DNA from 3 places in the Clostridium sp. BNL1100 genome. Region 2 is predicted to be linked to each of the others. Evidence: predicted binding sites of a transcription regulator. Region 2 holds the regulator's gene; each other region holds the start of a gene.
What was found. Region 2 encodes Rex, which represses fermentation and respiration genes when NADH is low (regulators of the CRP and FNR family bind a similar motif). Its sites were predicted from a motif close to ATTGTTAANNNNTTAACAAT; they were not measured.
Positions count from the first base shown of each region.

Region 1: adhE (bifunctional acetaldehyde-CoA/alcohol dehydrogenase) is a predicted target of Rex. The motif match lies at 6,733-6,752, and genes of this name have one in related genera.
Region 3: CLO1100_RS13290 (NAD(P)H-dependent oxidoreductase subunit E) is a predicted target of Rex. The motif match lies at 2,734-2,753, and genes of this name have one in related genera.

Region 1 is NC_016791.1:4,315,662-4,325,845, reverse strand. It holds gene CLO1100_RS18640 (ABC transporter substrate-binding protein) at 1-879, shown strand, start outside; gene CLO1100_RS18635 (iron ABC transporter permease) at 892-1,944, shown strand; gene CLO1100_RS18630 (ABC transporter ATP-binding protein) at 1,946-3,163, shown strand; gene CLO1100_RS18625 (ASKHA domain-containing protein) at 3,180-5,021, opposite strand; gene CLO1100_RS18620 (DUF1638 domain-containing protein) at 5,014-5,775, opposite strand; gene CLO1100_RS18615 (corrinoid protein) at 5,820-6,464, opposite strand; gene adhE (bifunctional acetaldehyde-CoA/alcohol dehydrogenase) at 6,834-9,437, shown strand; gene CLO1100_RS18605 (iron-containing alcohol dehydrogenase) at 9,650-10,184, shown strand, end outside.
Region 2 is NC_016791.1:4,100,258-4,110,441, reverse strand. It holds gene CLO1100_RS17540 (ABC-F family ATP-binding cassette domain-containing protein) at 1-1,090, shown strand, start outside; gene csaB (polysaccharide pyruvyl transferase CsaB) at 1,145-3,382, opposite strand; gene CLO1100_RS17530 (redox-sensing transcriptional repressor Rex) at 3,622-4,260, shown strand; gene CLO1100_RS17525 (prephenate dehydrogenase) at 4,311-5,411, opposite strand; gene aroF (3-deoxy-7-phosphoheptulonate synthase) at 5,401-6,426, opposite strand; gene fusA (elongation factor G) at 6,883-8,967, shown strand; gene CLO1100_RS17510 (hypothetical protein) at 9,118-9,996, shown strand; gene CLO1100_RS17505 (phosphatase PAP2 family protein) at 10,068-10,184, shown strand, end outside.
Region 3 is NC_016791.1:3,126,646-3,136,829, reverse strand. It holds gene CLO1100_RS13305 (putative ABC transporter permease) at 1-340, opposite strand, end outside; gene CLO1100_RS13300 (SprT family zinc-dependent metalloprotease) at 528-1,274, shown strand; gene CLO1100_RS13295 (aldo/keto reductase) at 1,417-2,514, shown strand; gene CLO1100_RS13290 (NAD(P)H-dependent oxidoreductase subunit E) at 2,805-3,278, shown strand; gene CLO1100_RS13285 (NADH-quinone oxidoreductase subunit NuoF) at 3,278-5,149, shown strand; gene CLO1100_RS13280 ([FeFe] hydrogenase, group A) at 5,156-6,844, shown strand; gene CLO1100_RS13275 (hypothetical protein) at 6,967-7,155, shown strand; gene CLO1100_RS13270 ((2Fe-2S) ferredoxin domain-containing protein) at 7,286-7,546, shown strand; gene CLO1100_RS13265 ([Fe-Fe] hydrogenase large subunit C-terminal domain-containing protein) at 7,632-9,356, shown strand; gene CLO1100_RS13260 (SpoIIE family protein phosphatase) at 9,356-10,184, shown strand, end outside.

The sequences.
Region 1 (10,184 bases), 220 kb from region 2:
GTGACAAGTACTAAAACAGAAACATACCCTCTGGCATTGGAGGATTCAAAGGGTACAAAGGTAACTCTAAAGGCCAAGCCGGCTAAAATAGTAAGTATGCCTCTTGGAACCTGTGAAATGCTTATGTCGCTTGTAGACAAAAGCAGAATTGCGGCTATGACTTATTATGTGGACGATGCTAAAGTTTCAAACATTGCTGATGAGGCTAAAGGAGTAGGTAAGAGAACCGAGTCCAATGCGGAAAAAATAATTGCATTGCAGCCTGATCTTGTTCTTATGGATAATCTGGCAGATGCGAATGTTATTAAACAGCTCAGAGATGCAAATATAACCGTATTTATGCTGAATACTCCCTCAAATATTGATCAGGTGAAAGATAACCTTAAATTGTTAGGAAAAATTGTAGGTGAGGCTGCCAAAGCACAGGATTTAATTAAATGGATGGATCAGAAGCTAAAAGCTGTATCAGATAGAATTGAACTAATGACTGATGACCAGAAACAAACGGTACTTGATTACAGTGAAATGAGTACCACGAGCGGTAAGGGAACAAATTTTGATGATATTGTTACAAGAGCAGGCCTTATAAACCCAGTATCGAAGGATGGTCTTGAAGGATGGCCTGAATTGTCCAAGGAAATGATAATAAAGTATAACCCCCAAATTATTATTCTGCCGTCATGGTACTATGACGCTAAAGTTAACTTTTATACTTTGAATGAGAAGATAAAGGGTGATAAGGCACTGGCTGATATAAAAGCAGTAAAGAATAATAAAATCATTTCAGTACCATATAATCATATTTCATCAACATCACAATACGCTGTACTGGCAGTAGAGGATATTGCAATGGTTGCCTATCCGGGACTGTTTAAATAATCCGGAGGAAACATGAAAAATAGAAAAATCAAAAAAAACCTGACAAATATCGGGTTTATACCGGCAATGCTGGTTCTTCTACTGCTTGTAATGGTTGCAGGAACAGCAATAGGGGCTGTAAACGTACCTTTTTTTGATACCTTTAAAATCATTCTTAAAAATATTGGTATTTTAAAACATGCAACATTTGCTGAAGGACAGGAACCTATAATTTTTCTTGTAAGGTTCCCAAGAGTGCTGGTAGCTGCACTTGCAGGGACAGCCCTTGCCTCATCCGGGGCAGTTATGCAGGGAATGTTCAGAAATCCTATGGCAGACCCGGGATTGCTGGGAATATCCAGCGGTTCCGGATTGGGAGCGGTTCTGGCTATAAAGCTGGGGTTAACTGCCGTAAGCATGTATTTTATGCCACTGTTTGCATTTACGGGAGCATTTATTGCAATATTTGTAATTTACCTGCTGTCCTACCAGAAAGGGAAAGTACCCGTACTTACACTGATGCTTTCGGGAATTGCGGTAAGTACTTTTATAGGGGCAATAACCAATATTATCTTAACTCTGTCCTATGATTATCAGGTTAAAGAGTTTCTTTTCTGGTCCACGGGAGGCCTTGACGGCAGACGTTGGGAACACGTACAGCTGGTGCTTATTCCAATAATTTTAAGTGTTATACTTATGTTTGTTTTTTCAAGGGACTTGAATGTTCTTATGTTGGGGGAAGAGGAAGCGAAGTCTGTAGGATTAAGTTCAGGTAAAATAAGAACAGTATTACTGGTGTTAGTTTCCATCGCTACAGCCAGTGCGGTTTGTGTCAGTGGAGCCATAAGTTTTGTAGGTCTGATTGTTCCCCATATAATGAGACTTCTGGTTGGGCCCAATTATAAAAAGCTGCTGCCTGCCAGCAGTATTGGAGGGGCTATTTTCCTTGTGGCTTGTGATCTTGTATCGCGTGTTGTGGCCATTCCATATGAGATTGGAGTAGGAATAATAACAGCGTTGTTGGGAGCTCCTTATTTCCTTTACCTTTTACTAAGAAGCAAAAAGGAAGGAGGAGCGGTAATCTGATATGGAGAGTATTATTGAAATTCAAAACCTCAATTATGAGATTAACAGTAAAAAAATTCTTGATAATATTTGTCTGAATGTAAAAAAAGGAGAGCTGGTTGGTCTCATAGGCCCTAACGGTGCAGGTAAAACCACACTGCTTAAATGTCTTAACGGTATTTATAAGGCAGAAGGTACTGTAAAGGTCAACGGATTATTTATAAACCAGATGAGTAACAAAAGCCTTGCCGAAAAGATAGCTCTAATGCATCAGAATACTCAGATAGGTTTCCCGTTCCCTGCAAGAGAAGTAGTACTTATGGGAAGGTATCCTTATCTTAAGAGGATGCAAAGAGAGAGTAAAGAGGATTATAAGATTGCAAGAAAAAACATGGAGTATACTGATACTGAAAAGCTGGAAGATTGTGCAATAAACGAAATGTCAGGAGGCGAAAGGCAGAGAGTACTTTTTGCAAAAACCTTGACTCAGGAAACAGATATCATACTTCTTGATGAGCCTACCGCAAGTCTGGATATTACTTATCAGGAACAAATATTCAAATATTCAAGAGAACTGTCTGAACAGGGAAAAACCGTATTAGCTGCAATCCATGACCTGAAAATTGCAGCAAAATACTGTACAAGGCTTGTTCTCATGAATGATGGACGGATTGTAGCAGACGGAAGTCCGGAGGAGGTTCTTACGTCCCTGAACTTGTCACGTGTTTATGGTGTAAATGCACTGGTTTACAAAAACAGAATAACAGGCTTGCTGGATATTTACATACATAAGGTTAATGAAAAAAACAAATCCGTAAGGTTTCATGTAATAGGCGGAGGGGGAACAGCCGGAAGCGTATTAAGACAGCTTTACGAACAAGGGTATTATATATCTGCGGGGGTTTTTTTTCAGGGGGACAGTGATATAGCATCGGCAGAGGTGTTCGGGATAGATTACCTTATGGAAAAGCCTTTCTCCAGTATTTCTGATGAACTTTTCAACGAGAATCTTGAATATGTAAAGAACTCTCATACAACAATACTCTGCAATATGCCCCTTGGATTTCAAAATATTAGGAATCTGGAGGCTGCAGAACAGGCAGAGAAGCTTGTTATAATAGAGGACGACCTGCCTGAGACCAGAGACTTTACAGGCGGGAAAGCTACAGAAATATATAACCGCCTTAAAAGAAAGGCGGTTGCAGTAATAAATTCCTCCAGACTGCATGAGGTGCTTTAGCAGGGACATATTTGATTTATATTTCCTCAAAGGTCATACAGTCTACATAGTAATCATTAAAATCCTTACTGTTGGAAAGCTCTGTATAATTAATGGATTTACTTATTTCCTGTGCCGAAGACAGTAGGGACTTGTTGTTAAGAACATCTATGGCTCCCTGAGCTGCGGCATTTCCGACGGATACTATTCGGCCTTCCAGTTCTCTCGGGATAAGGCCGATTTTTAATGCACTGTCAATATTAATATAGCTTCCGAAGCCCCCTGCCAAATACACCTGCTTAATATCTTCAAAAACTATGCCGGCATTTTTGACAAGTACTCTTATTCCAGCGGCTATAGCAGCTTTAGCATTCTGAATTTCACGGATATCACGCTGTGTAAGAAGTATTTCACTCCCGGAAAGGGTTTCATGGGCTTTGCAAAGTACAAAAGCATTAACTCCGTCCACGGAAACTATTCTGCCACAAAGAGATTCCTGATCTGGAGATTCCGGCTCCCATGACATATCAATTCTTCCGGTTTCGTCAACTATCCCAACTTCAAGAAGCTCTGCAATCAGGCCAACAACACCTGTACCGCATAAGCCCATTGGTTTTGTGTGCCCAATGGTGGTGTAGGTGATTCCATGTTTTAAAGACACGCTGTTAATGGCACCATTCACACTCCCCATCCCATTTTTTATATTCGCTCCTTCAAAAGCAGGACCTGCTGCCGCTGAACAGGCGTACATACCGCTTTTGTCTCCAAGAACAATTTCTCCGTTGGTTCCTATATCAATGAGTAGTGAAGCAGAAGTCTGCTGGTGCATACCAACAGCCAGTACTGCTCCCACGGTATCTGCACCCACATACGCAGATACTCCGGGCAGAATATATGCTGTACCATTAGGGTTGATATTCAGGGGTAATTCACTGGCCTTTACCTTTACAGTGGAGGTGAAAGCCGGAACAAATGGTGCATAGGCAATGTTTGACGGATTTACTTTAAGTAGCAGATGAAGCATAGTGGTATTTCCTGCAAAAGTTATTACGTAAACATCAGTTGGCAAAATTCCTGCTTGTTTACATAAAATCGTAATACATACGTTTAGTGATTGAACAAGCAAGCTATTCAGCTGTTCCAATCCATGTTCATTTTCCATGGTATAGCTGATACGTGATATTACATCTGCCCCGAATGCCTTTTGGGGATTCAGAAGGGAAGTAACTGAGACTTTTTTACCGGTAGTCAAGTCTACCAAGTAGGCTGCAATGGTGGTTGTTCCGATATCTACAGCCACTCCGTACAGGGTATTTGTAGTATTTCCTGATTCCACTGCGATTATATCCCATGAGTTTTTTACAAGGGTTATTTCAAAATTATTTTTTCTTATAACATCAGGAATATTTCTTAAAAGTCCCAAATCATTTATCTCGAGGGGATTATCATTATAGCTCCCATTCATTACTCTGATAAAATCAGAGACAGAATTATCAAGTGAAGGTTTTTCAAGAACGCTATAAACCTTTGTGACCAGTGGATTAAATTCAGTATTTAGCTGTATGCTTTCTGTAGCTATACTTGCAGGAAGGTCATTACTGTCTATTAGAATTTCAATATCTGATAGAATATGGTACCGGCAAGCCAATCTGTAGCCGTCTTCCAGAGCTTTAAGCCCAAGGAGTTTTATTTCTTCGGCTTTAGCCGGACTGTTAGAGCCTTGGATAAGCTTTACTCTGCATTTACCGCAAGTACCATTCCCGTTGCAGGGCGAATCAATACAAAAACCCTTTTCCCGGAGCAGCTCAAATAAATTTTTGCCGTTGTTTGCTGTATATACTTTTGTATTGCCGTTATTTCTGACCGTTACACTAAACATCCCGATTATCTCCTTCGACTGTTATTATATCATTGTCATTGGATGCGGCGATTTTTGCCCTCGGTGGTACTATGAGAACTTCATTCTCATTAAACCTGCCATTTAACATGTTTTTCAAAAGACCGGGATTGCCGGGTACTTCAAAGAAATCCCAATTTAGAAAATCAGCAGCGGAACGTGCCGCCGACCTGTAAAATTCATTATTGTTAAAGGAACTCCATGAAATAAAGCCGGCATTATTGTACTCTTTCATCCAGCTTTGTTCCATTTCCATAAGATACTCGGCATTTTCTTCACCGTATTTCTGAATGTACTCTCTTTGGAGTGTTGTGTATTTAAGTTCTCCCGGCTGCCAGCCACGCTCAATCCACCCGGTTGAGAACCAGTAAGTTCCGGGTTGCTGCCTGAATAAATCCATATATTTCTCCTTTGAGCCCAGAAGAAGAGTAATGCAGTCATGGGCTTTGGGAACTACCATAGGCAGCCTTTGACTGCTTATCCCGGTAATTCCGTTACTGCAAAGTCCATAGCAGACAATTATATAATCGTAATCGGGACAGGTATCAAAGTAGTTATATGGAAAACCTTCATTTACCTTGTCGATTTCATACTGAAGGCGTTTATTCAACTTTTCAGGGGTATCGTGCAAACCCTGGTGCACAAACGTTACATCGGTATAATGCTCTGACTGACTGGCAAGGTAGGATATTTCTCTGTTTAGTACATCGCAGGCTATAACTTTTAGACGAAGCATTTAATTTCACCCTTTACACTCAAACATACACTATACAAGTAATGTTAAGCTTCCCCGGCTTTGCATGCTTTAACAGCTTCCTCAGCAGCTGAAGCCGCATCCGGTGTATATATGTCTGCTGAAATCTTATCGCAATAGCTCTGATTAACAGGAGCTCCGCCAATCATAATAGTCACCTTTTCCCTGATGCCGGCATTTTTAGCAGCATTAACTACGATTTCCATTTCAGGCATAGTAGTCGTAAGTAAAGTAGAGCAACATATTATCTGAGCATTTTCCTGAATTGCCATGTCGATAAATTTCTGTGCAGGTACATTTACGCCCAAATCAACAACTTCCAGACCCCTGCCTTCCAGCATCATCTTAACCAGATTTTTACCGATGTCATGAAGATCACCAAAAACTGTTCCTATAACAACTTTTCCCACAGCCTTCGCACCGCTGGAAATAAGAAGTGGTTTGATAATTTCTGTACCTGCATTCATAGCCCTTGCAGCTATCAGTACATCAGGAACATATATTTCATCTTTTTTAAATTTCTCACCTATAACAGCCATTCCATCCAACAGACCATTATTTAAAATATCAACAGCTGATAAACCCTCGTCAACAGCTTTTTGAGCCAATTCTTTGACAACTTTGGCTTTGCCTGATTGCAATGCCTGTGAAATTTCATTTAATATACTCAATTGTACAACCTCACTTTACTATTCATTAGCACTTGCTTAAATTATAATAACTATGTCATATATTATACAAAAAAAGTATAAATATTCAAATCATTATTATTTTACAATGTTAATTAAAGTAAAAATTTGTCCTTGTACAATATACCTTATCAAATAATATTTGCTAATATATGGTATGTTAAAAAAATATCAAAAAAACATTGACAATTAATTAACAAAGGACTACAATTAAATTGTTAAATAATTAACACGTGCTTTTAAGGGTTAGGTTGTTAAAAAAATAACAATACCCAGAGTTATAAAAATATTACTATTGGTGATTTAGTAGTAAAACAACTTTGACTTCAAGAATATGGAGGGTGACTTATTATGACTAAGAAAAATTTGGTAGTAAATAGTGTAGACACTCTGTTGGAAAAACTGGCAGAGATAAGGAAGGCACAGCAAGAATATTCAACATTTACACAGGAACAGGTTGACAAGATATTTCTGGCTGCTTCACTTGCTGCTAATAAAAAGAGAATTCCTCTTGCTAAAATGGCTCAGGCTGAAACAGGAATGGGTGTTATAGAAGATAAGGTAATCAAAAATCATTATGCAGCAGAGTACATTTACAACGCATATAAGGATACACAAACCTGCGGTGTTATTGAACGTGATGAAGCTTTTGGTATTACAAAGATAGCTGAACCTCTTGGTGTTGTTGCAGCAATTGTGCCAACTACAAACCCAACTTCAACAGCTATTTTCAAGGCACTTATTGCTTTGAAAACCAGAAACGGAATTATATTCTCACCACATCCAAGAGCAAAGAAGTCCACTATCGAGGCCGCAAACATAATATTGGAAGCAGCTGTTGCAGCAGGTGCACCAAAGGGAATCATCGGATGGGTTGATGAGCCTACAATAGAGCTTTCCGAAAGAGTTATGAAGGAAGCGGATATAATACTTGCTACAGGCGGACCCGGTATGGTTAAGGCTGCATACTCATCAGGAAAGCCGGCAATAGGCGTTGGACCCGGTAACGTACCTGCAATAATTGACGAAAGTGCCGATATAAAGACAGCTGTAAGTTCAATCATTGTTTCAAAGACATTTGACAACGGTATGATTTGTGCTTCTGAGCAGTCAGTAATCGTTTTAGATAAAATATACAACGAAGTAAAAAAAGAGTTTATTCTCAGGGGCGCTTACATGCTCAATAAAGAAGAAACTCAAAAAGTGAGAGAAGTTATATTGGTTAACGGTGCATTAAATGCAAAAATCGTTGGTCAGACAGCTCACACTATTGCAAAATTAGCAGGTTTTGAAGTTCCGGTTGAAGCAAAGGTATTGGTAGGAGAGGTTGAGTCAGTTGAATTGTCTGAAGCTTTCGCACATGAAAAGCTTTCACCTGTACTTGCAATGTACAAGGCAAAGAGCTTCGATGACGCTGTATTAAAGGCTGAAAGACTTATAGCAGACGGCGGATTCGGTCATACTGCTTCATTATATATTGATACTGTAAACAGCAAGGATAAACTTGATAAATTCACTGCGGCAATGAAGACTTGCAGAATTGTTATAAATACACCATCTGCACAGGGAGGAATCGGAGACCTCTATAACTTTAAACTTGCTCCTTCACTTACCCTTGGTTGCGGTTCATGGGGCGGCAACTCCGTTTCAGAAAATGTCGGAGTAAAGCATCTGATTAATATTAAGACTGTTGCCGAGAGGAGAGAGAATATGTTGTGGTTTAGAGCGCCTGAAAAAGTTTATTTCAAGAAAGGATGCCTTGGTGTTGCATTAAGAGAACTCAAGACTGAGATGAATAAGCAAAGGGCATTCATAGTTACAGACTCATTCCTTTACAACAACGGATATACTAAAGCTGTTACCAATCTTTTGGATGATATGAATATCAAGCATCATACTTTCTTTGATGTAGCTCCGGACCCGACTCTTGCTTGTGCCAAGCTTGGTGCTGAAGCAATGAGAGATTTCAAGCCTGACGTTATCATAGCAATAGGCGGAGGTTCCGCAATGGACGCAGGTAAGATCATGTGGACAATGTATGAACATCCTGAAGTTGATTTCCAGGATCTCGCAATGAGATTTATGGATATCAGAAAAAGAGTATACACATTCCCTAAGATGGGCGAGAAGGCATACTTTGTTGCAATCCCGACATCAGCAGGAACAGGTTCAGAGGTGACACCGTTTGCAGTTATTACTGACGAACAGTCAGGTGTAAAGTATCCTCTTGCAGACTACGAACTTATGCCTAAGATGGCAATAGTTGATGCAGACCTTATGATGAACATGCCTAAGGGTCTTACATCAGCTTCCGGTATAGATGCTTTGACACATGCTCTTGAAGCATACGCTTCAATGCTTTCAACAGATTATACAAAAGGTCTTGCTTTACAGGCAACAAAGAGCATTTTTGAATATTTACCTTCAGCATATGAGAATGGTGCAAAAGATTCTATAGCAAGAGAAAAGATGGCTGATGCATCAACAATGGCCGGTATGGCCTTTGCAAACGCATTCCTGGGTGTTTGCCACTCAATGGCCCACAAGCTGGGAGCATTCCACCACCTGCCTCACGGTGTGGCAAATGCACTGTTGATTACTGAAGTAATGAAGTTCAACATAGCCGAAGCTCCTGTAAAGATGGGTGCGTTCTCACAGTATAAGTACCCTGAAATACTCAAGAGGTATGCTGAAGTAGCATCCTTTATCGGAATTACAGGTTCCAGCGATGAAGAAAAATTCAAAAAGCTTTTAGCTAAAATAGATGAATTAAAAGCAAAAATAGGATTGCCTAAGACTATCAAGGAGGCAGGCGTGAATGAGGAAAAATTCCTTGCAACCTTGGATGAAATGGTTGAACAGGCATTCGATGATCAGTGCACAGGTGCCAACCCAAGATACCCACTCTTGAGTGAAATCAAGGATATGTACCTGAAAGTTTACTACGGCAAGTAAGAAAAACATCCTTATAATATAATTTGGTAAGCCGCATAATAAATGTCAATCTTCAGTTGGCATGATTATGCGGCTTGTTTTTTGACAGTTCGATTTTAAATAATAATGATGCTATAATTATTATAGACATAGGTGCATTTTTCGTAATTGGAGTACGAAGTAAAGGATATAAATATATTGAATACGAAAATTTGTAAAGGAGATTTTACCATATGAGTTTTAATTATTTTATTCCGTCGAGAATACTTTTTGGTAAGGGACAGCTCTCGAATCTTCATAATCAGTGCCTGCCGGGGAAAAAGGCATTGATTGTCACATCAGCCGGAACATCTATGAAAAGGCACGGTTATCTTGGAAGGCTGGAAGAGGAGCTTAAAAAGGCAAATGTAGAATTCATTCTATTTGATAAAATATTGCCAAATCCCATAAAGCCTCATGTCATGGAGGGAGCAAAACTTGCAAGGCAAAAGGGCTGCGACTTCATTATAGGTCTTGGAGGCGGCAGCAGTATTGATTCTGCAAAATCTATTGCTGTAATGGCTTCAAATGAAGGTGACTATTGGGATTATGTAGGCGGGGGCTCCGGAAAGGGCATGCCGGTTACTGTTGATCCGCTGCCTGTGGTGGCTATTACAACTACTGCCGGTACAGGTACTGAAGCAGACCCCTGGACGGTTATAACCAATGACGAGACCAATGAAAAAATCGGCTTTGGCTATGATAAAACTTTTCCTGTTTTGTCTGTAG
Region 2 (10,184 bases):
TCAGGAAGCCTATATAGAGCAGCAGAGAAGGTGGAACAGGGAAAGAAATATAATTGCTGCCGAAAGCCGTCAGAAGGCACTGGACAGGATGGAAAAGGTAGAAAAGCCAAGCGACTTGCCATCTACTATCAGGATAAAATTCAGACAGACAATTGCAAGCGGTAATGATGTTCTGGACGTAGAGGGTGTTTCAAAGTCATTTGACAATAAGGAGCTTTTTAAAAATGTCAGCTTTAAAGTTAAAAAAGCTGAAAGGGTATTTCTGCTTGGGCCTAACGGTTGCGGAAAATCAACACTTTTAAAAATACTTGCAGGAAGGCTTCAGGCATCCTCCGGCAGATACAGCTATGGGGCAAAGGTCAACCTTGGCTACTACGATCAGGAAATGTCTGATTTGAACGAAAACAATACGGTTCTCGATGAGGTGTGGAGTGTAGACCAGAAGCTAATACAGTCAGAAGTCAGAACGGCACTGGGTGCGTTTCTGTTCACAGGTGAAGATGTGTTCAAGAAGATATCCGTTCTAAGTGGCGGTGAAAAGAGCAGGGTTGCAATGCTCAAGTTGATTTTCTCGGATTCCAACTTTATAATCCTTGATGAGCCTACAAACCATCTGGATATAAATTCAAGGGAAATCTTAGAGGATGCCCTAAGTAGCTATGAGGGAACTCTTTTGGTTGTTTCCCATGACAGATATTTTATAGACAAACTGGCCACAAGAATTATTGATATAGGGACAACTCCTGCAATAGACTGTTTTGGAAACTATACTTATTTTACCGAACATTACAAAAAGAATGTTGCTTCGGTACGAAAAGAGCAGCCTGTAATTTCAGAGGCAAAACAGAGCCATATTGCTACAAAAGAAGAACGTAGCAGGATACGTAAGCTTGAGAAACAGCTTTCCGACACTGAAAAGGCAATAGAGAAAACTGAAACCCGTTTGAAAGAGTTAGAAGAAGAGATGGTCAGGTTTGCCACCGACCATGAGAAGCTTCTGGATTTGAATGAGGAACAGCAGCAGGCACAGCATAAGCTTGAAGAGTTGTATGAAGTGTGGTCTGAGGTTACAGAGCAGCTGGAAGCATAAAAACCATTAAAAAAACACGCAGCCAATTTGATCTGCGTGTTTTTAAGTATCTTTTTAATCAGAAATTAATTCAATTGCGTAGTGTGAGTTCTCACGGGCTTTACTTATAAGGCCTTCCACGGAGCTTTCCAAAACAGCCTTAATCGGTTCACGATTCTGCAGGACATTATCAATTTTTGAGCGCAAACGTTCAAAAGTGATTTCCTTGACATTTCCGGCAGATGGTTGATTAATATATTCCAAAAAGCCGTCAACCTTTGGCTGATAACTGATTCCCATAAAGGGGACTTTCAAATAAGCCGCAAAAATTAAAGCATGAAGCCTCATGGACACCATGATGTCCATTTTATGTATTACGGAGAATGTTTCAGGAACAGTGTGATTATTGCTTATAATATAATTTTTAGTTTTCATTTTTGCGATTATGTTTTTAATAGTCAATATGTCAACATTGTATTCCATTGGGATAAATACAGGTTCAAGGCCATATTTGTTAAAAACGTAATCTGCAGCTTCTGCAATAGCCTGCTCATATTTAACATGCTGTTGTTCTTCCAAACCGGGACATCTTCGTACTGAGAACCCTGCATATTTTTTATCAGGGGACAACCCCGAAAAATTGCGGCTGTCATTAAGTTCATCAGGGTTAATATTGACGGCAAAAGCCGCATCAGCCGTCAAAGCAATTTTAGGCCCCGTAATACCCATTTTTTTAAGTTCATTCAATGAAAATCTTTCTCTTACAGTAATTACATCAGCCATATTCAATATTTTACGAGAATGTTCTGTATTACCTGATTTATTTATTGGGCCAATCCCATTTGCGTAAAACATTATTTTTAGCTTTAGCTTTTTTGCAAGCCATGCTGTTCCGAGATAAAACATCAGGGAGCGTGAGCTTGTACTATCCTGAATTATATTACCTCCGCCGTATACAAAAAGTTTAGCCTTTTTCATTGATGAATAGACCTTGAACATATTCTTCCTGTTTATGGCGCTTACCCCATAATTGCGGGCAGTTTCTACAGGATTCCTGGAGAGGGCAAGGATAGATATGCCGGGCTTTTGTTCTTTGAGATTGTCAACAATTGACCTGAGCATTGCATCATCCCCAATATTGCCAAAACCATAGTAACCTGACACGATTACGTCATATTTTTTTCCCTTGGACTTATTTAAAACGTCATTTTGTATCTCTGTATAGATTTCAAGCTGAGTTTTGCACATGGCATCCAGAGAGAAGTTCTTATATGCCTTTTCATAAATCCTTTTTCCGAATTCTATTCGTCTTTCATGGTCTAATGACAGCTCCAGAAGATATTCGGCAAGAGTATTATAATCAAGTGGTTCAAAAAGGTAACCATTCACTGAGGAATCTATAAGGTCAGGAATTCCTCCAACCCTGCTGCTTACAGTAGCCTTGGAAAAGCGAGCGCCCTCTAAAATAGAATATGGAAAACCCTCACTTATAGAGGTTAATACACTTATGTCAATGATACTCATTAATTCGTAGGGGTCATTGAGCCAACCGAGAAAAAATACATTGTTTTCCAGACCCAGTTGATGACATCGGGTGGTAAGAGACTTATAATCTTCTCCGTCTCCCCCTATAAGGAATTTTACGTTAGGATTCTTCTCAACAACCAGCTTTGCTGCCTCCAAAAGAGTACTTATGCCCTTAACAGGGGTCAATCTAGCAGCTATTCCTACAAGTATATCGTTTTTATTTAATTGAATTCCGAATTTTAAAGCAAATTCTTCCCTTGAATAGTCATTGAGCTTTTTATCAAAATCTATTCCGTTAAGAATTGTATATATTGAATTTGTGTCAAATCCTCTGTCTATAAGCATTTTTCTGAAAGCAGAGGTAACTACAATATAATAATCCAGACTGTGAAGTACCCATGAATTGAATAACCCTATAGAAAGCCTTTTAGGCAGACTTTGGAGATAATCAAGTTTATAGTCGCTGTGCATTGTTGTTATTACCGGTATATGGCAGGCTTTTTTAATAGCGTAGGCAAAAATATTTGCCTTGGCACCATGTGAATGAATAATATCAAAGTTATTCTTTTTTACAAACTGTATTGCGTTACGTATATCTGTAATTATATTTGAGGACTTTATAACTTTTACGTTTATTCCCATTGCACGGGCTTCATCTGCAAAGGCTCCAGGTCTTAGACTAAGAAGAGTAACATCTATATGGGAAGTAAGTTCCTTTACAAGTGACAGGACATGTACTTTAGCGCCTCCAACATCCCCTCCGCCAATTAAGTGCAAAACCTTCATTAAAATTTCTCCTTTAAAAATCTTTTGTAAATGACACAAGTACTATTTTATCACAATTAACAGTATGACACTAACCTATTTTCTATAATCAACAAGTATATAAATAAGTATAAAGCCTGAATAATATGGTAAAATAACTAAGGAGAAATGTAGCAACAGAGGGTAGAGCCTTGATATTGACAATAAAATAACAAAGATGATATAATACGAACACTAATAATTATGAGGTGAAGATTTTAATGGCTTCAAAGAAAATTTCCATGGCTGTAATAAAAAGACTTCCCCGTTATCATAGATACTTGAATTATTTACTTGAACTTGGTATTAAGAGAGTGTCTTCTAAAGAGCTAAGTAGCCGTATGGGAATAACTGCTTCCCAGATAAGACAGGACTTAAATTGCTTTGGCGGTTTCGGACAGCAGGGATATGGATACAATGTAGAGTCTTTATATAATGAGATAGGTAATATACTGGGTATTAACAAGACATTTTATTGTATTATAATTGGTGCCGGAAATATGGGACAGGCATTATCCAATTATGAAAACTTTATAAAAAGAGGATTCAAAGTAATCGGAATTTTCGATGTTAATCCTGAAGTAATAGGGAAAAAACTCAAAAATCTTGAGGTTATGAATCTTGATTTACTTGAGGAGTTTATACTACATAACCCTGTTGATATTGCAATGCTTTGTGTTCCGTACAGGGAGACAGCCACCGTTGCTGACAGAGTTGCTCGGTTGGGGGTAAAGGGATTGTGGAACTTCTCACCTATGGATTTAAAAATTCCATACGATGTAATAGTGGAAAACGTACATCTGAGTGACAGCCTTATGGTGCTTGGATATAAACTCAATGACAAGTTTGAAAGAGAATAATAAGAAAGCCGGCATTTTTAATATGCCGGCTTTTGTGTGTCCTAAAACATCTAATCTTTTCTGAATACCATGTATGAAGAAGCTTTTAGGATTTCAAAAGCTTTATCCGTGTTTGCCTGATCAGATAGGGTGATTTTAAGGCATCCCTGCTCATACTCACGGCTGTTGGATACATTTATATTTTTAATGTTTATTCCGCTATTGCCCAGCAGAGTTGCTATTTTACCAATAATTCCGGGCTCATCTGTAACATCTACAATCAGCTCGAAGTTTTTTGGGAGCAACCCAGTAGCAGTATTGGAAAAACCATCCCTGAAGGCTTTAGCATTATCAAAAAAACTATATATTTCTTTATTTTCACTTGATTTGATATTGTCTATCATATCGTTAACTATAAGTTTAAAATCCTCTAAAAGCTTTACAACAACAGGCCCATTGCTTATAACCACGTCCTCCCACATGGAAGGATTTGAAGATGCAATTCTGGTAATATCCTTGAACCCTCCTGCCGCAAGAAGCTTTACTAGGCCTTGACTATTTTCATTATTTTTAGCAAGAGACACCAATGCGGAAGCTATGATATGAGGTACATGGCTTATGCATCCTGTGACTGTATCGTGCTCTCGGGAGGAAACCACTATAGGTAGGGCTCCTATCATCCTAAGAAATTTTTCCAATGTGCTTATGGCATCTTCACTGGAACTCTTTGTCGGTGTCAGAACATAGTAGGCATTTTCAAACATATGAGCAATTGAATTTATATAGCCTGATTTTTCTGTTCCGGCCATAGGGTGTCCTCCTACAAATAGGGGAGGGTTTGCAAGTCCATCAATGTAATTGAACAATTCTCCCTTGGTACTGGCTACATCCGTCAAAATGCTGCCTTTTTTTATTTTAGAGGATAATTCATTTACATATTCTATGGTTTTGCTGACCGGAGTACAAATGAAAATGATATCAGAATTCCAAATCTCTTCACAGCAATTATTAAAACCCTTGTTTAAAACTCCTTCTTTTTCAGCCACTCTAAGGGACTCAGTACAGTTGTCAACTGCATATATTTTTAAATCCGTAAACTCGTGCCTGAACGCCTTGGCTAATGAACCACCAATAAGTCCGAGGCCAATAATAGATATACTTTTAACATCCATAGTTAAACTCTCTCTCCAGGATTGGTGCAAGCTTACTTATGTCTTTGCAAAGTGAATCAAATTCGGATGGCTTTAACTGCTGTGCTGCATCAGATAAAGCACACATTGGGTTCGGGTGTACTTCAACTATAAGGCCGTCGGCACCTGCTGCTATAGCAGCTCTGGATAGCGGAATTACATATTTTGACTTTCCGGCAGCATGGCTGGGGTCAACGATTACAGGCAGATGACTCATATTTTTAACTACAGGGACAGCACTTAAATCAAGTGTGTTCCTTGTAGCTGTTTCAAAGGTTCTGATACCTCTTTCACAAAGGACAACATTGTAATTGCCTTCACTCATTATATATTCAGCAGCGTTAAGCCATTCGTCAATAGTGGTTGCAGATCCTCTTTTCAGAAGTACCGGCTTCATGGATTTTCCTATTTCTTTCAGAAGCTGGAAGTTTTGTACATTACGCGCCCCCACCTGAAACATATCCACATATGGTATAGACAACTCTACTGCCTTATCGCTGGTTACTTCTGTGATTATTTGCAAGCCAGTTGCATCCTTTGCTTCTTTGAGCAGCTTCAATCCTTCTTCTTCAAGACCCTGAAAAGCATATGGAGAAGTTCTTGGCTTAAAAGCTCCTCCTCTTAGAAACTGGGCACCGGACCTTTTGACTGCCTGTGCTGCTTCTATTATCTGTTCACGGCTTTCTACCGCACATGGACCAGCCATGAGAACCAATTCCTTACCGCCTATTTTCACACCGTTTACATCGACAACACTGGGCTCAGGCTGAAATGTTTTTCCTGCCAGCTTGAAGGATTCTACGATTGGAACAAGTTTTTCAACCCCCGGCATAATTTCAAGAGGAATATCACGGAGGACAGTCTTATCACCGATTATACCGATAATAGTTCTTTCGGTACCTTGTGATACATGTACCCCCAACCCCGAATTTTTCAGGACATTGATGACATCATCAATCTGCATTTGATTTGATTTTGGATTCATTACAATAATCATTAAAATTCAACACCTTTCTACCGTTTTACATTTTTTAAAATCTGAAATACACCATTCTACCATATTACACAAGGGCCCTAAGCCCTTTGTATATAGCCAATCATATATCTTGATTGCTATATTAATCTATATTATATAGCATCATTAAAAAATTATAAACAGCTATAAGCTACAAGATTTAAAAATTTTTATTATATAAAAAAGGTAAATTTGTACTGATATAGAATAGATAATAATAAATATAATTTATATTTGTTATTCTTAAAATTTAATATACAAAATGCATTAGATATTTTTAACCCTTTTATTCTGTTTCACTTTACTTTTTGTATTAGGTTCTATACAAATGAGAACGGGCTATAAAGCCGGTATGTATGACCCGGATAACGGTTTCCACATGGAGACTCGGTTTATTATACAGGTGTGAAATAATTGTAAAAATAAGGGGGAATGATTATGAAGGACTATTCCGTGCAAAAATTACGGAACATATGCCTCTTGGCACATGGTGGGGGAGGAAAAACTACTCTGGCAGAGGCTATGATGTTCAATACCGGTGTATTGGACAGATTTGGGAAAGTTGCTGACGGGACTACAACGTCTGACTATGATCCCGAAGAAATTAAAAGAAAAATATCTATAAGCACTTCTATGGTACCTTGTGAATGGGTGGATCATAAAATCAATGTAATTGACACTCCCGGATATTTTGACTTTGTAGGAGAAGTAATGCAGGGCATCCGTGCGGCAGAGGGTGCGGTAATAGTAGTTTCTGCAAAAAGTGGCGTTTCCGTTGGAACAGAAAAATCATGGGCTTACGCCAAAGAGTATGGTGCAGCCAGAATGTTCTTTATTAATAAAATGGACGAAGAAAACGCCAATTTCAATGCTGCCTGTGATAAAATGCTGGATACTTTCGGCAACAGCGTTATACCATTCCAGCTTCCAATCTATGAGGCTGATAAATATGTTGGTTATGTAGACATAATCAATATGACTGCGAAAAAATTCCAGAAGGATAAAGTAACAGAATCAGATATTCCTTCGGATTTAACAGATAGAATTTCTCAAATAAAAAACTCACTTAATGAATTAATAGCTGAAACGGATGAAGCTCTTATGGAAAAGTTTTTCAGTGGAGAAGAGTTCACGGCTGAGGAACTGCAAAAGGGTATAAAGGCAGGTATAGCTGATGGGACAATAACACCTGTATTTTGTGGGTCTGCGTACCAAAACCTGGGGGTTAAGGAGTTGATGGATGCCATTGTTTCTTTTATGCCATCTCCCGAAGTCGTAAAAGTCAAAGCTCAAAAAGCAGGGAAGGATGAATATATTGAAATAAAGCCTGATGCATCTGCACCTCTTGCTGCACTGGTATTCAAGACTATCGCCGACCCGTTTGTAGGTAAAATCTCCATGTTCAGAGTTTATTCAGGAACTTTAAAGGCAGATTCTTCTGTTTTTAATTCTACAACAGAGAGGTCGGAAAAAATCGGTCAGATATTCATTATGAGAGGTAAAAAGCAGATTCCGACAGATAAGCTTATAGCAGGTGACATAGGTGGAGTTGCAAAACTGGCCGGAACAAATACCAACGACACTCTTTGTGATCAGGCAAACAAAGTCATACTGGATAAGATAGCTTTTCCAGACCCGGCTATTTCAATGGCAGTAGAACCAAAAGCCAAAGGAGACGAGGAAAAAATCAGTTCTGGTTTGCATAAACTGCAAGACGAAGATCCTACATTCAAAGTCTCAATTAATACAGAAACCCATCAAACCCTTATTTCAGGTGTAGGAGAACAACATCTGGATGTTATTGTCAGCAAACTTAAAGCTAAGTTCGGGGTATCAGTAAATCTCGTTAACCCTAAAATACCCTACAGAGAAACAATAAAGAAAAAAGTCAAGGTCGAAGGAAAACATAAGAAACAATCTGGAGGGCATGGTCAGTACGGCCATGTATGGATTGAGTTTGAGCGTGGTGATACAGAGGACCTTGTGTTCCAGGAAAAGATATTCGGAGGTTCTGTACCAAAATCGTATCATCCTGCCGTAGAAAAGGGTTTACGGGAAGCCATCGTACACGGTGTTCTTGCAGGGTATCCGGTTGTAAACCTTAAAGCGACGTTGGTTGACGGTTCATATCATGACGTAGATTCTTCAGAAATGGCCTTTAAAATAGCTGCAAGACTTGCTTATAAAAAAGGCTTGCCCATGGCTTCACCCGTATTACTGGAACCAATTGTACATGTAGAGATTTATGTACCTGAAAAATATATGGGAGATATAATCGGTGACCTGAATAAAAGACGTGGAAGAATTCTTGGTATGAATCCCATGGATAACGGACAGCAGCAGGTTGAAGCCGAGGTTCCTCAGTCTGAAATGTTCAAATATGCTACAGATTTGAGATCCATGACCCATGGCAGGGGTTACTTCAAGCTATGGTTTGAAAGATATGAGGAAGCTCCAGCTATCGTTGCAAACAAAGTCATTGAAGAGGCCAGAAAGCACATGGTTGAGGATGATGATGAGTAGTTAAATTTATGTAACTGAATTTTTGTAGGGCTGATTGTTATGGGGGAGTTCCCATAACATCAGCCCTTTTGCTTTGAAAACTATTGACTCCCACCTGCTTGTAATATAAGGTAATTATGTTGGCTAAAGCCAATTTATAAGGAGGATACTATGTGTAAGAATATTGTTTTAAGTAATGAGAGGCTTTCCGTTGAAATATCATACCCCGGAGAAAAATACAATGGCTCCAGATTTGACTGGTGTGGTTTTATTACTCAGGTTACTTTGGACGGAAAACATACTTTTTGCGTAAAGGAATCTTTGGAAGCAGGAAAGGGTTCAGGAGGCTGCGGACTCTGCGGGGAATTCGGAATACGTGAGCCTGTAGGCTTTGATGAAACTCCCGTGGGAGAATACTTCCCAAAGATTGGCGTCGGTCTTTTGAAGAGGCCTGATATGGAACCTTATGACTTTTTCAGAAAATATGAGGTAAAGCCCGTTGATTTTAATGCCGTTATCAATAAGACTTCCGTTGATTTGTCAGCTGTGATGCCCATACACAATGGTTATGGCTACATATATAAAAAAAGTATAAGTTTGTGCCAAAATAGGTTAAAAATAACCTATCTATTGGAGAACACCGGTGAGAAAAAAATAAGTACTACCGAGTACTGCCACAATTTTATAGGAATAGACAATAATAATATCGGAAGCAGTTATTCATTAAAACTTCCTTGTGATATACATCTGGATAATGTCAGTGGCGAGATTATTGTTAAAGATAATGAAATCTCATGGCCTGACAGCTTCAGTGGGGAATTCTACAGTCAGTTTAAGGATTTTGAATGCGGCGGAAGCAGTACATGGGAGTTATATGACAGCAAGTCAGGAGCTGGTGTTAGGGAAACAAACAATTTTATTCCGCAGAAATTTGCCTTATGGGGAGCAAAACATGTTGCAAGCCCTGAGTCATTTGTTAATATCAATATTGAGCCGGGTGAAAAACAAACATGGTCAAGGGAATACGAGTTTCTTTATATTTCCTGCTAAAAAAGTAAACAATTTTTCAAAATCTGAGTATAATTATTTGTTATATAGAATATTCTGATGGAGAAAAATTTATGACTAATAATTCTTTAAATCGAGACAATCTGCGGGTGTATTTTCGCAGGATTCTGCTGATGTTATTAATACCAATGGCACAGGGCATATATTTTTTACTTAATGTTACTACTAAG
Region 3 (10,184 bases), 970 kb from region 2:
GAAAATTTAAAGAATCCCCGCTGTAATCCCATAGTTCACGTTTCAGAACATTTTGAAGGAGCAGGCCTGTAAAAAGCTCCAGAACGGTAGTAATAAGTATTGCACCAAAAAATACAAGGATGGGGCGTGATTTTAATTTGTCCAGAAGAAATACAACCAAAATTGTACCCACTCCATAAATTCCGCATAAAGGGCTTATGAGAAATCCTCTTTTTATAAACTGCCAGTGATAAACGGATAAATATACTGTTTCCATTAGCCAACCGCAGAAAGAATATATAATAAAGCATAGAAATACATCATAGACCCTTGCCAAATATTTAGATACGTTATAGTTCATATATGCAGCTCTCTTATTGACTTTGTTTAATATCATGCTATGAAATTCAAACAAATTGCGTTACTTTTATATGTGTATTCAAAGTCTTTTAATAATATTTCAATATAAAATTTTGTTAATTGACATTACGGATTTGCTTTGCTAATATCGGGATACATTTATTTATGCTTGCGGAGGAATATTTAAATTGAATAAATCTCAAAAAACTGTAGAAATATTATCACGAATTAACCTCAACGGAAAAGAACTGGTATATAACCTCAAAAGAAGCAGCAGAAGAACAATTTCCATTATGATAAAAAATACAGGACAGATTTTTGTATGTTGTCCGCTAAAAACTCCGATTGCATACATTGAGAAACTTCTGTTTGAAAAAGAGAGGTGGATTGTACAAAAGTTGGATGAAATCAGCGAGAAACCCTCTGCTGTGATAAAAAAATCCTTTGAAAACGGTGATTTGTTTTATTATCTGGGAAAATCATACAGACTTAAAATTGTTGAAAATAATATTATCAAAAAACCACAAGTACGGTTTGAAGAGGAACTAATGGTTTTGGAAATATCGGAAACTGCAAATAAGGACAAAATTAAATCTTTCCTAAAAAACTGGTATATATCAAAGGCCGGAGAGCTTCTGGTTGAAAGAATCAGATTATACTCATCTTTTACTGGTTTATCACCTAAAAAAGTGGCTATCAAAGAGCAAAAAACAAGGTGGGGAAGTTGTAGTTCGAAAGGTAATATTAACCTTAATTGGAAACTTGTTATGTCGCCTTTGCCGATAGTTGATTACGTAGTTATACATGAACTCTGTCACATGAAAGAGATGAACCATTCAGGGAAATTTTGGAGCCTTGTTGAAGCTGTTATGCCGGATTATAAAGTTTACAAAAAATGGTTGAAGGAAAATGGTTGTACTTTATCATTTGATTAAAAATAGTTATAAAATTACATGCAAAAAAGATAAGAATGTACATTGAAATTTAGTTTTATAAAAGTATAATTTTAACGTAATACTACTTAGATTAATATATGAAAAATGATGAATATAATTGGTAACCCGGAGGTATTATAGGATGATTTACAAAAAATACGGTAATACAGGTAAGGATATATCTGCAATAGGGTTTGGAGGTATGAGGTTTCCAAAAACCGGAGATAGTTATAATTACGATAAATGTGCAGAGATAGTAGTACGTGCAAATGAACTTGGTGTGAATTATTTTGATACTGCACCGGGATATAACGACGACCATAGCGAATTTATTATGTCCCATGCTTTTAAGAACATGAAGAAGCCATTCTATGTTTCAACAAAAAGCAGCCGGAAGGATGGATCAAAACTACGTGAGCAGTTGGAGACATCTTTAAAGAGGATGAATCTTGAAAAAATTAATTTTTTCCATATATGGTGTATTCTTAGCCTGGACGATTACAAAAGCAGGATGGTAAAAGGCGGTGCTTATGAGGCTGCGTTAAAGGCAAAGGAAGAAGGACTTATAGAACATATTGTATTCTCAACCCATTGCACAGGGGATGAGATTGAAACAATAGTAAATGAAGGCTGCTTCGAAGGAATGACAGTCGGTTATAATATACTTAACTTCCCGTTCAGGCAAAAGGGTTTGGAAGCTGCTTATAAAAAGGGACTCGGTATTGCTACAATGAATCCCCTTGGAGGAGGTCTGATTCCTCAAAAGGCTGATTATTTTGATTTTATAAAAAGTGAAGACGATAAAAATGTAGTTAATGCTGCATTAAGATTTAATGCTTCCCATGATGAAATAACCACTGTATTAGCCGGAATGGGCAGTATTGACGAGGTAGTTCAAAACTGTAAGGTCGGCGATAACCTGGTTAAACTTGAACAAACCAAGTTGAAGGAAATAGAAGGAAGGCTGTTTAATTCCATGGATAAGCTTTGTACAGGCTGCCGTTATTGCGAGTACTGTCCTAAGGAAATCCCCGTATCAAAATATATGCTTTCTTACAACAATCATATTTTAGGTAATACGGAGGACGTTCTTAATAACCTGAAAGGTCACTGGGGAATTAAGCAGGAGGATGTTAACAACTGTATAGAATGTGGTTTATGCGAAGGAAAATGTACACAGCACTTGCCGATAATAAGCAGGTTGAAAGAAATTGGTGCATTTGGGGATACAAATAAATAAGTTAATATTACCATCAAACTTGGTATTTTGAACTTACTCAGAGAAAATCAGCACATTGCAATAATTAAACATTGCAATGTGCTGATTTTTTGTATTCTTTTAACGAATTATCCTTGAAATTATTTGAAATAAATTCCAAAAACCTTATCTATAACTGGGTTTCAGACATTGTATTTCTATATAAACATTGGCAGAAGGTATTCCTCTGGCTAGAATTAAATTGTCAAAAAAATAACAATGATAGCTGATAAGTGAATGCACTTTACAAGTACTTGAGGAGGGAAAACAAAATGGATGATTGCAAATGCAGTCTGGTTGACGGGATTTTGAATAAGTATGACAATAATAAATCGCACCTGATAGCAGTTTTACAGGAAATCCAGAACGAATACAAATATTTGCCCGAGGATGTTTTAAATTATGTAGCTGAAAAGCTGGAGATTAATCTCTCAAAGATATTCAGTGTAGCTACGTTTTACGAAAACTTTTCTTTGGTTCCTAAGGGAAAATACATTATAAAGGTATGTGACGGTACAGCTTGTCATGTAAGAAAATCAATTCCTATATTAAATGCAATGAGAAAAGAACTTGGCCTGTCTGAAAGCAAACATACTACAGATGATAAGCTGTTTACAGTTGAAACAGTTTCCTGTTTGGGAGCCTGCGGACTTGCACCGGTTATTACAATAAATGATAAGGTACACGCTAAAATGACGCCGGATTCAACAATAGAATTAATAAAGACTTTGAGGAGTGAAGGATAATGAAAATTAATAATTTGCAAGAATTTAAAGCCTTTTCTGACAGGTCGGCACAGGCAATGGAGAAACAAAAAAAGAAGGTTCTGGTGTGTGCGGGAACAGGTTGTGTAGCCGGCGGATCATTAGAGATATACAACAGAATCAAAGAGCTTATAGATGAAAAAGGCCTTCTGGTTGATCTTGAACTGGATTATGAAAAAGAAGGAATAGGAGTTAAAAAGAGCGGTTGCCACGGTTTTTGCGAAATGGGGCCTTTGGTAAGAATAGAACCTGAAAATTACTTGTACTTGAGAGTTCAGATAGAAGATTGTGAAGAAATCGTATACAAAACCCTTATAAACAATGAAGCTGTTGAAAGACTTATGTATACGGCAGATAACAAGGTGTATAAGGCACAGGAGGACATTCCTTTCTATAAAAAGCAGACAAGAATGGTTCTGAAAAACTGCGGAAGCATCAATGCCGAATCCTTTGCAGAATATGTTGCAAAGGGCGGTTATCAGGCCCTGAGCAAAGTATTGTTTGAAATGGAGTCTCAGGAAGTATGTCAGTCCATACTGGACTCCAACCTCAGAGGAAGAGGGGGCGGAGGTTATCCTGCCGGAAGGAAGTGGCAGCAGGTATTAAAGCAGGACAGCAAAATCAAATATGTTGTCTGTAACGGCGACGAAGGTGACCCCGGAGCTTTCATGGACAGAAGTATTATGGAGGGCGATCCTCACGGTGTAATCGAAGGTATGACTATTGCCGGGTATGCAACCAAAAGTACTGCCGGATATATATATGTTAGAGCAGAATATCCTCTGGCAGTTGAAAGACTAAGGATAGCTATTGAAGATGCAAGAAAGCACGGAATGTTGGGTGAGAACATACTAAATTCCGGATTTTCGTTTGATATAAACATAAACAAAGGCGCAGGAGCTTTCGTATGCGGTGAGGGAAGTGCATTAACCGCATCAATAGAAGGCGAAAGAGGAATGCCAAGGGTAAAACCTCCAAGAACGGTGGAAAAAGGACTTTGGGAAAAGCCGACAGTACTTAACAATGTAGAAACATACGCCAATGTTCCTTTAATTATCACCAACGGCAGTGAATGGTACAAAGGTATCGGGCCTGAAAACAGTCCGGGTACAAAAGCCTTTGCCATAACCGGAAACGTCAACAATACAGGTTTGATAGAAGTTCCAATGGGAACAACCCTGAGGGAAGTAATATTTGATATCGGTGGCGGTATCAAAGACAACAAGAAATTTAAGGCAGTTCAGATAGGAGGCCCTTCCGGAGGATGTCTCACAGAGGAACATCTGGAATTGCCGTTGGACTTCGATTCCCTTAAAAAAGTAGGAGCAATGATTGGTTCAGGCGGACTAGTAGTAATGGATGAAGACACCTGTATGGTTGAAGTAGCAAGGTTCTTCATGAATTTCACACAAAACGAATCCTGCGGAAAATGTGTGCCATGCCGTGAAGGAACCAAGAGAATGCTTGAAATCCTTGAAAAGATAGTAAACGGAAAAGGTACTAAAGAAGAGCTTGATTTACTCGAAGAACTGGCAGATACCATAAGCAGTACGGCTTTATGCGGACTAGGTAAGTCAGCTGCAAGCCCTGTCGTAAGTACATTGAAATATTTTAAGGATGAATACTTGGAACACGTTATAGATAAGAAGTGCAAAACACATACCTGTAAAGCTTTAGCTTCTATAGTAATAGAAAAGGAAAAATGCAAGGGCTGCAGCAAATGTGCCAGAATATGTCCAGTTCAGGCAATCGAAGGAAAAATTAAGGAACCGTATACAATTAATCAGTCAAAATGTATCAAGTGCGGTGCCTGTCTGGAAGCATGTCCATTTGCAGCAATAAAGGAGGCGTAAATAACAATGGGAACTATGATAATTGACGGACAGCTGGTTGAATATACAGATGAAAAAAATATACTGGCAGTAATCAGAAAAGCAGGTATTGAGCTTCCGACCTTCTGCTACCACTCAGAACTTAGTGTTTACGGTGCGTGCAGAATGTGTATGGTTGAGGATAAGTGGGGCAGTACAATAACCTCATGTTCAACGCCTCCAAAGGATGGTATGGAGGTATGGACAAATACAGATAAGCTCAAAAAGCACAGAAAAATGATATTGGAGCTTCTTCTTGCCAATCATGACAGGGATTGTACAACCTGTGAAAAGAGCGGAAGATGTAAGCTGCAGGAAATAGCTTTAAAAGTTGGAGTAAAGAAAGTAAGGTTTGGACAGGAAAAGAAAGAAATGCCTATAGATGACCTTGGGCCATCAATAATCAGAAATCCAAACAAGTGTATTCTTTGCGGAGACTGTGTAAGAGCATGTCAGGAAATTCAAGGCGTTGGGGTACTGGACTTTGCTTATAGAGGATCAAATCTTCAGGTAACAACTGCCTTCAATAAATCATTGCAGGAAGTGGATTGCGTTAACTGCGGTCAGTGCAGGGTTGTTTGTCCTACCGGGGCATTAATGATAAAGAAAGATATTGACAGGGCATATGAGGCACTTCAGAACAAAAACAAGCGTGTAATAGCTCAGATAGCACCTGCCGTACGTGTTGCAATCGGAGAAGATTTTGGACTTCAACCCGGTGAGATATCAATGGGTAAGATTGTGGCAGCACTCAGAAAACTTGGTTTTGATCAGGTATTTGATACAGCTGTTGGTGCGGACCTGACTGTTATAGAGGAAGCGGAAGAGCTCATGGACAGAATTCAGAGAAAGGAAAAGCTACCTTTGTTCAGCTCATGTTGTCCTGCTTGGTTCAAATACGCGGAGCAAAAGCATCCTGAGCTCATGGAAAATGTGTCCTCCTGCCTGTCTCCACAGCAGATGTTTGGAGCAGTTATAAAGGAACAGTTTAAAAAGGAACAGTCTTCCAACGAAAAAGAAAACATTGTTATCGCCATAATGCCATGTACCGCTAAGAAATATGAAGCTTCAAGACCTGAAAATACTATAAACGGTGAAAGACAGGTAGATATGGTCATAACAACACAGGAACTGGCAATTATGATACAGGAAAACGGTATAGTGTTTAATGAGCTTGAAGACGAAGCAATTGATATGCCTTTCGGATTTACCAGCGGTGCAGGTGTAATATTCGGTGTAAGCGGAGGTGTGTCCGAAGCAGTACTTCGTTATTACTACAAGGAAAGAAACGCTTCAACACTCAAAGGCATCTCATATTCAGGAGTGAGGGGTATGGAAGGTGTCAAGGAAGCAACAGCTGAAATTGACGGCAGAACAGTAAGAATCGGAGTAGTTCATGGACTTAAAAATGCTGAAAAACTAATCAGAAAAATAAAACGCGGGGAAGAAAAATTCGACTTTATTGAAGTAATGGCTTGCCCGGGAGGGTGTATAGGCGGTGCAGGACAGCCGATTCCACAGAATGAAAATGTAAGAAAATTAAGAGCAAAGGGTATATACAAGGTAGATAAGTCCTTGCCGATAAAACGTTCTGATGACAATCCAACTATAGATGCTTTGTATAACGGCATTCTAAACAGCAACAGACATATTCTTCACAGAGACGGAAAACATTAAAATATTAAACTTACAGATGTGGTTCAAAGGTTAAAAGTCTTTGGCCCCATCTGTTTTAACAATCTCATATATTAAAGAAGCAAAAAAACAATTATAAGCCAATAAGGCAAAGGGAGGATACCATGATGAATAACGAAAACAATATGTTGTGTAATGTAGCAGGCAATGATATTAGCATTTGCATGCAGTTAATGATGGTTGATGAAGCAAAAACAGATATGGAGTATTGCTGTAACAGCTGTAATAAATCCTATTGTGAATTAAGCCCGCTGTTTTTAGGTATGGTACCTGCATTTTCAGGACGTAAATAGACCATAAGCTTAAATTAAAGACCTTCATATATATAATTAGATTTTTAGTAACTAAATGGATTTGACATAAAAAAATATATAATTTACAATTATATTGTTATTTGTTTAACAAACATAGGCGGTGGAATATATGCTTGATATATATGTTTGTGTTGGTAGTTCCTGCCATCTTAAGGGGTCTTATCAGATAATCAACTGCTTTCAAAGAATGATTAAGGAAAATAATCTTGAAAGCAAAGTTGAATTAAAGGCATCCTTTTGCATGGGGCATTGCACAACAGGTGTTTGCGTTAAAATAGGCGATACTTTTTATGGAGATGTAGGCGTAATAAATGCTGAAAGTTTCTTTACAGAGAAAGTAATTAACACAATTGAAGGCAAGAAGGGATAATGTAAATTATTACAATTTACATAGGGCGACAGGCAGAATATACTAATGACTGCATAAGAGCCGTCAGGGCTATGGAGGCGACTTTATGAGCATAATTCAATTTAAAGAAGCGAACTGTAAAAACTGTTATAAATGTATACGAAGCTGCCCTGTAAACGCTATTGCATTTAAGAACGATCAGGCTGAAATCATACATGACGAGTGCATGCTCTGCGGAAATTGCCTCACAGTATGTCCTCAGAATGCAAAAAGCGTTAACAGCGATGTTGAAAAAGTTAAAAAATTTATACAGAAGCGTGAAAAAGTTTATGTAAGTCTTGCACCTTCATTTATTTCTGCATTTGACCATGATGAAAAGTGGGTTTATTATGCCCTGAAAAAGCTCGGTTTTACACACATAGAAGGAACAGCTAATGGTGCTTATCAGGTATCAAGGCAGTATGAAAGTCTTTTGAAGCAGAAGAAAATGAAAAATATCATAACCAGCTGCTGCTCATCAATAATATTACTTATAGAAAAATATTATCCTCAGCTGTTGGATCAGCTTGCTCCGGTAGTTTCTCCCATGATAGCCCATGCTAAAATGCTCAGGGAAACATATGGACAAAGAATCAGAGTAGTATTTATAGGACCTTGTATTTCAAAGAAAGAAGAATTTAATGATCTTCAAAACGGTAGTCAAATTGATGCGGTAGTAACTTTTGATGATTTGGACAAGTGGTTTGAAGAAGAAGGCCTGTACGAGTCAAATGAAATCGTTGACGGTATAAAAAGCTTTGATACGTCAGCGAGAATATATCCCGTACCCGGCGGAATTTTAAAGACTATTGACAGAAAATATAAAAAGAACTACAGGTCTATCAGTGTAGACGGTGTTGAACGATGCATGGATGTTCTTCAATCCATAGTAGAAGGTGACATTGAAAATTACCTGATTGAAATGAGCAGTTGTAAGGGTGGCTGTTTGGGAGGCCCCTGTATGAAACATGTACCCGGAGGATTTCTCACTGCTAGAGAGAGACTTTTAAACTATGCAAAAAGAACAGGGGTTCAAACGGACACAGGTTTGACAAACTCTGTAATGGCTTTGACCAAGGTCGACTTATCAAAGAAATTCGTTGACAGGTCAAAGAAGCTGGAAGTACCGTCAGAGGCAGTAATACAAGGTATATTAAATAGTATTGGAAAATTCAGCAAAGACAAAGAGCTCAACTGCGGGGCTTGCGGTTATCACTCCTGCAGGGAAAAGGCTACAGCCGTATTTCACGGAAAAGCACAGGTTCATATGTGTCTGCCCTATATGAGGGAAAGGGCTGAGTCTATTTCAAATATAATTATAAATTATACACCATATGCTATTTTTGCACTGGACGAGAGTCTTAAAATACAGGAACTTAACAAGTCAGCCCAGCAGATGTTCAACCTGGGAGCCAAAAACATGAATGGCAGAAGTATTTCTGAAATACTTCCCTGCGACGATTTTGAACAGGTATTGGAAGGTGCTGAAAATGTATATGATGAAAAATATGTTTATGAAAGTTACGGTATGGTGGTCAAACAATCCATCATAAACGTAAAACAGCATAATACTGTTATAGTTATAGTAAATGATATTACAAAAGAGGAGGCCCAGAGGCAGAAAATTCTGGAAAGTCGTTCTCAGAATATAGATATTGCTCAGAAAATTATGGAAAAACAAATGACAGTGGCTCAGGAGATTGCCAGTCTTCTTGGTGAAACTACTGCCGAAACAAAGGTGGCTTTAACCAAGCTTAAAAAATCCATTATGTCAGAGATGGGTGAATTATAGTGAGCCTGTATATTGATGTAAGTTACGAAAGTATAAATAAATATAGGGAAGAATTATGCGGAGACAAGGTTGAAATAATCAGAAGCCCTGATTCAGTGGTAGTGGTTTTGGCTGATGGTCTGGGAAGTGGTGTGAAGGCAAATATACTTGCAACGCTTACTTCAAAGATCATAGGTACGATTATGTCAAATGGTCTGGATATAGAAGAGGCTGTTAATACGGTTGCAAAAACCCTCCCTGTTTGCAAGGAGCGAGGGGTTGCATATTCAACTTTCTCCATAATACAGATATTCAACAACGGTGAAGGATACTTGGCCGAATTTGATAATCCTTCTGTAGTAAGGCTGAGAAAAGGTAAGATAATGAGCCTGGAGACAGAAAGCAGGGTCGTTAATGATAAACTTATAAAAGAAGCCAGGTTCAAAGTCAGTCCTGATGACTTGTTTGTAATGATAAGCGACGGAGTTATCCATGCCGGAATAGGCCAGACCCTAAATTTGGGCTGGCAGTGGGATAATGTCAGTGAGTATATACAAAAGACCTATAAAAAGGATGCATCCTCAAAGACACTCGCAAAACTCTTGTTGTCAGCCTGTGACAACCTTTATTCCCATGAACCCGGCGATGACACTACAGTTGTTACCCTAAAAGCAAAAAAACCTGTGAAGCTGAATCTGATGATCGGACCGCCTGTGGATTCTGCGCGGGATGAGGAGATTGTATCCCGATTTATAGGAAACGAAGGTAAAAAAGTTATTTGTGGCGGTACTACGTCACAAATTGTTGCCAGAGTTTTGGGGAAGGAAATTAAGACATCTATAGAATACT